3 regions of the Mesorhizobium monacense genome follow, and region 3 is predicted to be linked to each of the others. Evidence: predicted binding sites of a transcription regulator. Region 3 holds the regulator's gene; each other region holds the start of a gene.

Region 1 (4,019 bases), 110 kb from region 3:
CGAAATCCTCGATGCCGAGCCCGGACGGCTGCTGCGCTATTCCTGGCGCGAGCGGCCGGAGCCGGACGATGCCAGCCAAGCGCTCGACAGCATCGTCACGTTTACCCTCGACCGTACGGCTTCGGGCGGCACGCATCTGCGTATTGTCCATGACGGGTTCGCCCGGGCAGCAACGCCTGTGGTCGCCATGGCAGGCGCCGGCTGCCGGCTTTCGCTCGACGCGCGCAGGTCGATGCTACCTAGCGCCGCGAATGTGCATCGCCTGCTGCGCGCGGCCTGACCAACGAGATCGGAGAAAGACAATGAGCGGCCTTGCCAATCTGGTGCCGATGGTGATCGAGCAATCGAGCCGTGGCGAACGCGCCTTCGACATATTTTCGCGGCTGCTGCGCGAGCGCATCGTCTTCATCAACGGAGAGATCAATGACGGCGTGTCGGCGCTGGTCTGCGCCCAGCTTCTGTCGCTGGAATCCGACAATCCCGAGAAGGAGATCTCGCTCTACATCAACTCGCCAGGCGGCGTGGTGACCAGCGGCTTCGCCATCTACGACACGATGCAGTACATCTCCTGCCCGGTATCGACCGTCTGCATGGGCTTTGCCGCCTCGATGGCGTCTTTCCTGCTGATGGCCGGCACACCAGGGCGGCGCATCGCGCTGCCCAACACCAGCATCGTGCTGCACCAGCCGCTGGGCGGCTTCCAGGGCCAGGCTTCCGACATCCAGCGCCATGCCGAGGGCATATTGCGCACCAAGCGGCGCATGACCGAGCTTTACGCGCATCATTGCGGGCGTACTTACGAAGAAGTCGAACGCACGCTGGACCGCGATTATTTCATGACCGCCGAGGAGGCGAAGGCCTGGGGTCTCGTCGACCATGTGTTCGACACCCGCAAGAAGGCGGCTTGAGGAGGCTGCTCACGCTCGGCAATTTGATTGCTGCCGGTCTGGCACCGCCTGCGGCGCGACCCTATAGTTCGGCAATGAGTGACATCCGCTTGTCCAGACTTTTCTGCACCGTCACTGCCGCCCTCGCGAGCGCCAGCATGCTGGCTGGAGCTGCCTTTGCCGATGACAGTTCGACCCAGAAAGGCGCCCTGCCGGGCGTGACCAGCGACTATCGCATCGCCAAGCCGGCTCCTCAGCCCGAGCCCGACGACGCGCTGCCTGCCAGCGGCAACGGCCAGTTCAAGATCGGCGACACCGATGTCAGGATTTCCGGCAGCATCACCGTCGATATCGGCGCCGGCGCGATCAGGCCATCCGGCCGGTAGCTTTCGGGTCTTGCCGCCATCTCCTCAAACGAACGGCCCCGCCGCTGCTTCCGCAAACGGACGGGGCCTTTTATGGATCTTAAATCCAATGTGTCGGTAGTGTTATACCGACTTTGATTTCGGATGCTTCGCGGCATTCAGCCGACGATCCGACCAGTGGTCTCTGATTGTCAGGGGGATCGGCAGGTCACGGTTTGTCGGGTCGGGCGCTCACGCCCACCCTGGCACTTATGCCCGCCGCGGCTCCAGGCATATCTGGAGCCTCAAGGGACTGTCCGGTGGCGTCATGCTCCGCTCCTCTGTCCGTTGCGACGATGTCGTCCGAAGCGCAAATCGCAAAAGCCTGCGGCGTCTCGCAAGCCGCCTGAGGCGGCGAGGCCATCGAAAGACGGCCGGCTCCGTTGACCGCTGGACACTGCGCCCCTGAGTCGGCAGCGTCAACCTTTGAATAGCCGGTTACGGAAAATGTGATCGACGGGGTTACGTCCAGGTCAGGGCAGTGTGTCGGAACCTGCTCAACGGAGTGCCCGCCTTTCCGGTTCTTCACAGCACTTTGTCAGGAGCGTGTTCGGCCTTTGTTCTTTCCGCTTGCCCCCTCGCGCGAAAGACGGTTAAACGCTTCTGTCGAGATTTGTGGCGTCTCTCGACGTGGCGGCAAAAATACCTACATAGGGGATGGCCGGGAAAACCCGCCGATCCCACGAATTCCAGACCTGAGGCGGCGACCGGCAATGGCCGACCATAAATACCTTTCCATTCGCGGGGCGCGCGAACACAATCTGAAGAATGTCGATCTCGACCTGCCGCGTGACAGCCTGATCGTCATGACCGGCCTGTCTGGGTCCGGCAAGTCGTCGCTCGCCTTCGACACCATCTATGCCGAGGGCCAGCGCCGCTATGTCGAGAGCCTGTCGGCCTACGCGCGGCAATTCCTCGAAATGATGCAGAAGCCCGACGTCGACCAGATCGACGGTCTGTCGCCTGCCATCTCCATCGAGCAGAAGACCACCTCAAAGAACCCGCGCTCGACGGTCGGTACCGTCACCGAAATCTACGACTACATGCGGCTTCTGTTCGCGCGCGTCGGCATTCCCTACTCGCCGGCCACCGGCCTGCCGATCGAGAGCCAGACAGTGTCGCAGATGGTCGACCGCGTGCTGGCCGTCGAGGAAGGCACGCGCCTGTTTATCCTGGCGCCGATCGTGCGCGGCAGGAAAGGCGAGTACCGCAAGGAACTGCTGGAACTGCAGAAGAAGGGCTTTCAGCGCGTCAAGGTCGACGGCGTCTTCTACGAGATCGCCGACGTGCCGGCTCTGGACAAGAAGTACAAGCATGACATCGACGTCGTCGTCGACCGCATCGTGGTGCGCGGCGACCTTGCCACCCGGCTTGCCGATTCCATCGAAACGGCGCTGAAACTTGCCGAAGGCCTGGCCGTGGCCGAATTCGCCGACAGGCCGCTCGACGCCAGCCAGACCGGCGAGGATTCGGTCAACAAGTCGAAGAACGAGACGCATGAGCGCATCCTGTTCTCGGAAAAGTTCGCCTGCCCGGTGTCCGGCTTCACCATTCCGGAGATCGAGCCCAGGCTGTTCTCGTTCAACAATCCGTTCGGCGCCTGTCCGACCTGCGACGGTCTCGGCAGCCAGCGCGCCATCGACGGCAATCTGGTCGTGCCGGACGAGAACGTCTCGCTGCGCGACGGCGCGGTCAGCCCGTGGGCGAAATCGACCTCGCCCTATTACGCACAGACGCTGGAGGCGCTGGGCAAGGCCTATGGCTTCAAGCTCGGCGACAAGTTCAAGGACCTGGCCGCGGAAGCCCAGGAAGCCATCCTGCACGGCACGGGCGAGCGCGAGATCACCTTCCAGTATGATGACGGCCTGCGCTCCTACAAGACGACCAAGACTTTCGAAGGCGTCATCCCCAATCTCGAGCGGCGCTGGAAGGAAACCGAATCCGCCTGGATGCGCGAGGAGATCGAGCGCTTCATGTCGGCGACGCCCTGCCCCGTCTGCAAAGGCTACCGGCTGAAGCCGGAGGCGCTGGCGGTGAAGATCGCGGGAAAGCATATCGGCGAGGTGACCGAGCAGTCGATCCGCAAGGCAGACCAGTGGTTCACCGACCTGCCCGCGCAGCTCAACGACAAGCAGAACGAGATCGCCGTGCGGGTGCTGAAGGAGATCCGCGAGCGGCTGCGCTTCCTCAACGATGTCGGGCTCGACTATCTGACGCTGTCGCGCAATTCCGGCACGCTGTCGGGCGGCGAGAGCCAGCGCATCCGCCTGGCGTCGCAGATCGGCTCCGGCCTCACCGGCGTGCTCTATGTGCTGGACGAGCCGTCGATCGGCCTGCACCAGCGCGACAATGCCCGCCTGCTCGACACGCTGAAGCATCTGCGCGACATCGGCAACACCGTGATCGTCGTCGAGCACGACGAGGACGCAATCCTGCATGCCGACTATGTCGTCGACATCGGCCCGGCCGCCGGCATCCATGGCGGCGAGATCATCGCCCAGGGAACACCGCAGCAGATCATGGCGACGCCGGCCTCGATAACCGGCAAATATCTGTCGGGCGAGCTCGAAGTGGCGACGCCGGCGGTGCGGCGCGAAGCCAAGAAGAACCGGCGGTTGAAGATCGTCGGCGCGCGCGGCAACAATCTGAAGAACGTGACGGCCGAAATCCCGCTCGGCACCTTCACCGCCGTTACCGGCGTATCAGGTGGCGGCAAGTCGACCTTCCT
Region 2 (4,019 bases), 310 kb from region 3:
CAGACCCATGCCGGTGTCGATCGACGGTCGCGGCAGGTCGATGCGCTCTTCCTTGGTCACCTGTTCATACTGCATGAACACCAGGTTCCAGAATTCGAGGAAGCGGTCGCCGTCCTCCTCGGGGGTGCCCGGAGGACCGCCCCAGATATGCTCGCCACGATCAATGAAGATCTCCGAGCACGGACCGCACGGACCGGTGTCGCCCATCGCCCAGAAATTGTCGGAGGTCGGGATGCGGATGATGCGATCGTCGGAGAAGCCGGCGATCTTCTTCCAGAAGCCGGCAGCTTCGTCGTCCGTGTGATAGACGGTTACCAGCAGCTTGTCCTTGTTCAGCCCGAACTCTTTGGTGATCAGGTTCCAGGCAAGCTCGATGGCGCGCTCCTTGAAATAGTCGCCAAAGGAGAAATTGCCGAGCATCTCGAAGAAGGTCAGGTGCCGCGCCGTGTAGCCGACATTGTCGAGGTCGTTGTGCTTGCCGCCGGCGCGCACACTCTTCTGCGCGGTCGTGGCACGCGAATAGGGCCGCTTCTCCAGACCGGTGAAGACGTTCTTGAACTGCACCATGCCGGCATTGGTGAACATCAGCGTCGGGTCGTTGCGCGGCACCAGCGGGCTCGACGCGACGACCTCGTGGCCCTCCTTGCGGAAATAGTCGAGAAATGTCGACCGGATCTCGTTCACGCCACTCATGAGTGCTGCCTTTTCGCGAAAACCGCCGGCAACCCGGCGGAAACTGGTCTCTGCTTTTCAGAAGATAGACTTGGCCTTTTAGCGGGCACGCTCCACCCTGTCCAGAAACAGGGAATTGGGCCAATCCATGCTGCCCAAAAACAAAAAACCGCCGGCTCGAGGCCGGCGGTTCGGAACGCGATACTGTAGAACTCGGTTACTTAAGCATCAGGTTATAGGCCGGGTTTATGGCCGAACTCTGGCCAGTGCCCTACATCGCGCCGGCTTCGTCCTCGAAACCGTCGTCTCCACCTTCGGAGCCACCATTTTCGAGGAATTTCTCGGCGATCAGCCCGGCATTCTGCCTGAGCGCCAATTCGATCTCGCGCGCCGTGTCGGGATTGTCGCGCAGGAACAGCTTGGCGTTCTCGCGGCCCTGGCCGAGGCGCTGCGAATTGTACGAGAACCAGGCGCCCGACTTCTCGACCACGCCGGCCTTGACGCCGAGGTCGACAAGCTCGCCGGTCTTGGAGACGCCCTCGCCATACATGATGTCGAACTCGACCACCTTGAAGGGCGGCGCCAGCTTGTTCTTGACCACCTTGACGCGGGTCTGGTTGCCGACGACCTCGTCGCGGTCCTTGACCGAGCCGATGCGGCGAATGTCGAGACGGACCGAGGCGTAGAATTTCAGCGCGTTGCCGCCGGTCGTGGTTTCGGGCGAGCCGAACATGACGCCGATCTTCATGCGGATCTGGTTGATGAAGATGACCATGGTGTTGGAGCGCGAGATCGAAGCAGTCAGCTTGCGCAGCGCCTGGCTCATCAGGCGGGCCTGCAGGCCGGGCAGCGAATCGCCCATCTCGCCCTCGATTTCGGCGCGCGGCGTCAGCGCGGCGACCGAATCGACCACCAGCACGTCGATGGCGCCGGAACGCACCAGCGTGTCGCAGATCTCAAGCGCCTGCTCGCCGGTGTCGGGCTGCGAGATCAGCAGGTTTTCAAGGTCGACGCCGAGCTTGCGGGCATAGACCGGATCGAGCGCGTGCTCGGCATCGACGAAGGCGCAGATGCCGCCCTTCTTCTGGGCCTCCGCCACCGTGTGCAGCGCCAGCGTCGTCTTGCCCGAGCTTTCCGGCCCGTAGATCTCGATGATACGGCCGCGCGGCAGGCCACCGACGCCAAGCGCGATGTCGAGGCCAAGCGATCCGGTCGGCACGGTTTCGATCTCGACGACCTGTTCGTTGGCGCCGAGCCGCATGATCGAGCCCTTGCCGAAAGCGCGCTCGATCTGCGACAGCGCCGCATCCAGGGCCTTTGATTTGTCCACTGCCTTATCCTCTACAAGCCGCAAAGTATTCTGAGCCATGATACATCACCCCTTGGTCGTCAATGAAGGCCGGACAATCCGTAATCCTCATTCATTTGTACCTTTTTTGTTCTCGTTTGGCAAGAGGCATCAACTTTCTGAAAAATAATCTTTTTCCGGATTTGTTCTTTTTTTGTCTCGCGATTTCGTTCCGGGATGTATCCCGCATTCGGTCAGCCGGTCCGATTGTATCGATCCACCGAATCGCTGCCTTGCCTGCGAAGCTCAACCACACAACCTAGCGCTTGTGCGGCTGGAATAACAAAGGTCATATCGCCCGCATGATGACATCCCCAAAAATCCTGGCCGTGGGCGGCGCCCATATCGACCGGCGCGGCCAGGTGTCGGGTCCGTACGTGCCGGCCGCGTCCAACCCCGGCACGATGCGCGAGGATGTCGGCGGTGGCGTCTTCAACGCCCTGCGCAGCCTGGTGCGGCGCGGGGCTTCGGCCTCCCTGCTTTCGCTGCGCGGTGGCGATGCCTCGGGCGAGACGGTGTCGCGCGCCATCGCTGCGTCGGGCATTGCCGACCTGTCGGCAGTGTTCCTCGACCGCACCACGCCGAGCTACACCGCGCTGATCGACCGTGACGGCGAGTTGATTGTCGGCTTTGCCGACATGGCGCTCTACGACCTCGCCTTCCCCAAGCAGATCCGCCGCGCCAAGGTGCGCGAGGTGATTGCTGACGCAGACGCAATCCTGTGCGACGCCAATCTGCCGACCACGGCGCTGGAACGGCTGGTGGCGCTCGCCGGAGCCAAGCCGGTGTTCGCCATCGCGATCTCGCCGGCCAAGGTGGTGCGGCTGATGCCGGTGCTGGGCAGACTGACCTTGCTGTTCATGAACCGGCGCGAGGCTGTCGCGCTGGCCGGTGCGACTGCCGATGCGACCGAGCAAGGCCTGGTCGAGGGGCTGCGGCGCGCCGGCCTCAAAAGTGCCGTGGTGACGGCGGGCGGCGCGCCGGTGCTGGGCTTCGATGGAAATGGGCTTTTCGCCGTCGCTCCCCCCGCCCCCAGAAGGATCGCCGACGTCACCGGCGCCGGCGATGCGCTGGCGGGCGCAACCGTCGCTGCCCTGCTGCGCGGAGTGTCGCTGCGCGCCGCCCTTCGAGAAGGTGTCGCGGCGGCAACGCTTGCCATCGAAAGCAGCGATGCCGTGCCAGGCTTCACGGCGGCAAGTTTCGCTCAGATGCTGGCCCTTGTGCCGGAGGCGCGGGAAGTGGCATGAGGTCGGCCAGATCAGCTTGCCGGATCGGAGACAGACATGACGCCGGAAACCGCCCGCCCCTTCATCGACATCCACCCGCCGGTGGCTGAAGCGCTGGCCGCGGGCAGGCCGGTGGTGGCGCTGGAAAGCACCATCATCACCCATGGCATGCCCTATCCCGACAATGGCGCCATGGCGGCCAATGTCGAGAAGATCATCCTGGACAATGGCGCGGTGCCGGCGACGATCGCCGTGGTTTCCGGCCGCATCAAGATCGGGCTGTCAGACGGCGAGCGCGAATCGCTGGCCATGACGGGTGACGCCATGAAGCTGTCGCGCGCCGATCTCGGCTTTGCGGTCGCTCAAGGCCGCACCGGCGGCACCACGGTTGCCGCCACCATGATCGCGGCGCATATGGCCGGGATAAACGTGTTCGCCACCGGCGGCATCGGCGGCGTGCACAAGGGGGCTGAAAAGAGTTTTGATATCTCCGCCGATCTCGACGAACTGGCGCGCACGCCGGTGATCGTGGTGTCGGCCGGCGCCAAGGCGATCCTCGACATCGAAAAGACGCTGGAGGTGCTGGAGACGCGCGGCGTGCCGGTCGTCGGCCATGGCTGCGAGACGATGCCGGCCTTCTGGTCCCGGCATTCGCCGTTCCGCGCGCCGCTCACCTTACACGGACCGGAGGATATCGCGCATTTCTACCGGACTCGGCAGGCGCTGGGCTTGAGCGGCGGCATCTTGATCGCCAACCCGGTGCCGGAAGATCA
Region 3 (4,019 bases):
GCTCGGAGATCCAAACGCGGCTGACCGGGCGGCTCGCCAGCCTGGAAGAAATGGAAAACGGCCGCGTCAGGCTGACCATCGACGTCATCTCGACGGCCCATCCGAAGCTGCGCTATGCGCCGGAGCGGGTCAGGCTTTCGGCGCGGAAAGTTCCTCCTGATATGACCGCCGGTTCCCTGATCACCGGCTATGCCCGGCTGCTCCCGCCGACCGGACCGGTGCGGCCGAATAGCTACGACTTCTCCTTCGACAGCTATTTTTCCGGCATCGGCGCGAGCGGGTTTTTCCTCGGCAATCCGAAGACTGTTGTCCCAAAGACTGGCGCTGGCGAAGACGCACCATCCAGGACGCGCTTGGCGTCCGCAATCGAGAATGCCCGGGAGAGCATCGCGGACCACATTCGCGGCCAGATTGGCGGCCCGGAGGGCGAGATTGCTGCGGCATTGATCGTCGGCGTGCGCGCCGGCATTCCCAATGAGATCAACGAGGCGATGCGGCGCACCGGCATCTACCACATCATCTCGATCTCCGGCCTGCACATGGCGCTGGTCGCCGGAACCATTATGGGGCTGCTGCGCGGCGCCTTCGCCCTGTTTCCCGATTTCGCATCGCGCCGGCCGGTGAAGAAATATGCGGCCGCCGCGGCGCTCTTTTCCATCGCCGCCTACCTCGTCTTTTCCGGCATCGTCGTCGCGGCCGAACGCAGCTTCATCATGCTGGCGGTGATGCTGGTCGCCGTGCTGTTCGACCGCGCGGCGCTCACCATGCGCAATCTGGCGATCTCGGCGATTGCCGTGATCCTGGTGTCGCCGCACGAAGTGGTCGGCCCGAGCTTCCAGATGTCGTTTGCGGCGACCGCGGCCCTTGTCGGTGCCTATGCCGGCTGGTCGGACTACCGTGCCGGCAGAGCGACGTCGCCGCCGCCACGGCGATCGCCGCTCGCCTTCGTCACGCGAAAATTCCTGCTCGGCATGGGCGGCCTCGCCATGACCTCCATCATCGCCGGCAGTGCGACCGCGCTCTTCGCCATCTGGCATTTTCAGCGCGTGTCGCCGCTCAGCCTGCTTGCCAACCTGGCCGTCATGCCGATCGTCTCGCTGATCGTCATGCCGTTCGCCGTGCTCAGCGCGCTGGCGATGCCGTTCGGCGCCGATGGACCCTTCCTCTATGTGATGGGCAAGGGGCTGACGGCGATGATCGCAATATCCGGATGGATTTCCGAGCGCTCGCCGATCGATGCTGTCGGGCTGATCTCCATTCAGTCGGTACTGCTGGTGACGATCGCGCTGGTCATCGCCACCATGGCGACGACATGGCTCAGGCTGGCAGCCGTTCCGTTCGCATTCGCCGGCCTGCTGACTGTCTCCGACACTCGCACGCCTGACGTTCTCGTCTCGGAGGATGGGCATCTTGTGGCAATGCCGATCGGGGGCGGCGAACTCGCCATCAACCGCGTGCGATCGAACGAGTTCACCACCGACAACTGGAAACGGGCTGTGAAGTCCGAAACCATTGTGGAGCCCGAGACCTTCGAGAAGGGTGACGCGCGGTTCGACATGGATCCGGCCGACCTGCCGCCGGGCTCACCCTTCTACTGCAGCAGCGGTCTTTGCCTCGCGCGGCATCCGTCTGGCGCGATCATCGCGTATGCAGAAGACCGCAAGGACGCGTGGCGGGCGTGTGCTTTCGCTACCCTGATCATCGTCAACGACGCCACCGCCTACGACCCTTGCCGCAATCCGCTTGTCCTTGTCGTCAGGAAACGGCAACTTGCCCGCTTGGGCAGCGCCGCTGTCTTCTTCGATCAGCAATCGGCAATCGCGCCGGCAGAGATAGACTTCGCGGTCGAGCAGCCGTACCGGCCCTGGCACGAGCAGCGAAGATTCTCACGCGAGGCGAGGGGCCTGCCGCCTTACAAGAGACCCGAAAGGCAGGCCAGCAAACCGCCGCCAAAACAACCGCCGCCGCCTCAGTAGCGGCGGATCAGACCGACCAGCTTGCCCTGCACCTTGACCCGGTCGGGCCCGAAGATGCGGGTTTCATAGGCCGGATTGGCGGCTTCCAGCGCAATCGAGGCGCCCTTGCGGCGGAAGCGCTTCAGCGTCGCTTCCTCCTCGTCGACCAGCGCCACTATGATCTCTCCCGGGCTCGCCGTGTCGGCGTTGCGGATGATGACCGTATCGCCGTCGAAGATCCCGGCCTCGATCATCGAATCGCCCTTGACCTCCAGCGCGTAATGCTCGCCGCCCATGATCATGTCCGGCGGCACCGAGATCGAATGCGTCTGATGCTGGATGGCGTCGATCGGCACACCGGCCGCGATCCGCCCCATCACCGGGATGGACACTGCCGCAACCGCATCGTCGTCATTGCCCGCCTGGGGCGTGCGCGACGATGCCATAGGCTTGATCTGCCGTCCGAGGCCGCCCTGCCCAAGACTGCCCTGAATGACGCTCGGCGAGAACTTCTTCGCCGCATTGAGGCCGGGAGCAATCGAGTCCGGCAGGCGCAGCACTTCGAGCGCGCGCGCCCGATTGGGCAGCCGGCGAATGAAACCGCGCTCCTCCAGCGCCGTGATCAGCCGGTGGATGCCCGACTTCGAGGCAAGATCGAGCGCCTCTTTCATTTCGTCGAAGGAGGGTGGAATGCCGCTTTCCTTCAGCCGCTCATGGATGAACATCAGCAGTTCATGTTGTTTGCGTGTCAGCATCGCGGCCCCCAACGGAATCAGAAAAACAAACCCAGAACAAACACTATCTGTTCCAGTTGTGTTCCGCAACTGTTTAAAGTTTAATGAATGGGTTAAGGCTCCCGAAACGATGTCGCGTGCGACAGCGAATATCCCAGCCCCTTAGATGCCGGCTTCATCGCATTGATTTTGTTATCGTTTACGGCCAACCACCGGCCTGGGAGCTGGTTGGAAGTCGGCAATCATTCGCCGCAAACAATGTAGGTAGGGCCGTGTTTGACGATCCAGCCCGCTCGATGCACCGTGAACGAAACGAACTCAAAATGCCAACTATGAGCAGGGGTCGAGGGTGTCGTTGGGCCGATAAGTCATCAATGCAGGTTCTTGCAGCGCGATGGCCTGTGATGAGAGAAAGTACCGATCGTCGGCTTGTGTCATCATTGCGTGCCGGTGTCGTGCGTATCTGGGGGGAGCAGACATATCATGACAGGAATTCCTGATCTTGCGGCCGTCGAAGCGATGGACGCCGCGGATCCACTGCGCCCCTTGCGCGACCGCTTCATCCTGCCCGAAGGGGTAATCTATCTCGACGGCAATTCGCTGGGTGCAGCCTCGCATGCCGCCTTCGACGAGCTACGCAAGGCGGCGACCGAAGAATGGGCGTACGACCTCATCCGCGCCTGGAACACTGCCGGCTGGTTCAACATGCCGGTCGAACTCGGCGATCAGCTCGGGCGCCTGATCGGCGCCGCTCCCGGCCAGACGGTGGTCTGCGACACGACATCGATCAACATCTACAAGCTGCTGCACGCGGCAATGGCCATCCGGCCGGATCGGCCCGTCATCGTCGCCGAGGGCGACAGCTTTCCGACCGACCTCTACATGGCTGAAGGTGTCGCCTCGACTCGAAAGAACACTGTGCTGCGCCTTGCAGGCGTCGACGCACCGACGATCGAAGAGCTGATCGACGACCGGGTCGCGGTGGTGCTGGTCAACCACGTCAACTACAAGTCAGGCGAACTGCGTGACATGACGGCGCTGACGCGCATCGCCCATGACGCCGGGGCGCTGATCGTCTGGGATCTCTGCCACACAGCAGGCGCCATGCCGGTCGAACTGGACACGGCGAATGCCGATTTCGCTGTCGGCTGCACCTACAAATATTTGAATGGCGGCCCGGGCTCTCCCGCCTTCATCTATGCCGCGGAGCGCCATCATGCCGATGTGCTGCAGCCGCTCAGCGGATGGTGGAGCCACGCGCGGCCCTTCGCCTTCGAGCAGGCCTACGCAGCCGGCACCGGCATCCGCCGGTTTCTGTGCGGCACGCAGC

Evidence for each region. The regulator LexA, encoded in region 3, represses DNA repair genes until DNA is damaged. The targets are predictions, from matches to a motif close to TGTTCNNNNTGTGTTCNG.
Region 1: the regulator LexA is predicted to act here: its motif matches at 1,839-1,856, upstream of uvrA (excinuclease ABC subunit UvrA).
Region 2: the regulator LexA is predicted to act here: its motif matches at 2,099-2,116, upstream of recA (recombinase RecA).

The regions. Positions count from the first base shown of each region.
Region 1 covers NZ_CM165567.1:2,533,496-2,537,514, forward strand. The annotation lists gene AC1RUK_RS12255 (SRPBCC family protein) at 1-280, shown strand, start outside; gene AC1RUK_RS12260 (ATP-dependent Clp protease proteolytic subunit) at 303-908, shown strand; gene AC1RUK_RS12265 (hypothetical protein) at 983-1,273, shown strand; gene uvrA (excinuclease ABC subunit UvrA) at 2,005-4,019, shown strand, end outside.
Region 2 covers NZ_CM165567.1:2,731,547-2,735,565, forward strand. The annotation lists gene alaS (alanine--tRNA ligase) at 1-693, opposite strand, end outside; gene recA (recombinase RecA) at 944-2,041, opposite strand; gene AC1RUK_RS13160 (carbohydrate kinase family protein) at 2,323-3,267, shown strand; gene AC1RUK_RS13165 (pseudouridine-5'-phosphate glycosidase) at 3,304-4,019, shown strand, end outside.
Region 3 covers NZ_CM165567.1:2,425,700-2,429,718, reverse strand. The annotation lists gene AC1RUK_RS11675 (ComEC/Rec2 family competence protein) at 1-1,976, shown strand, start outside; gene lexA (transcriptional repressor LexA) at 1,970-2,710, opposite strand; gene kynU (kynureninase) at 3,173-4,019, shown strand, end outside.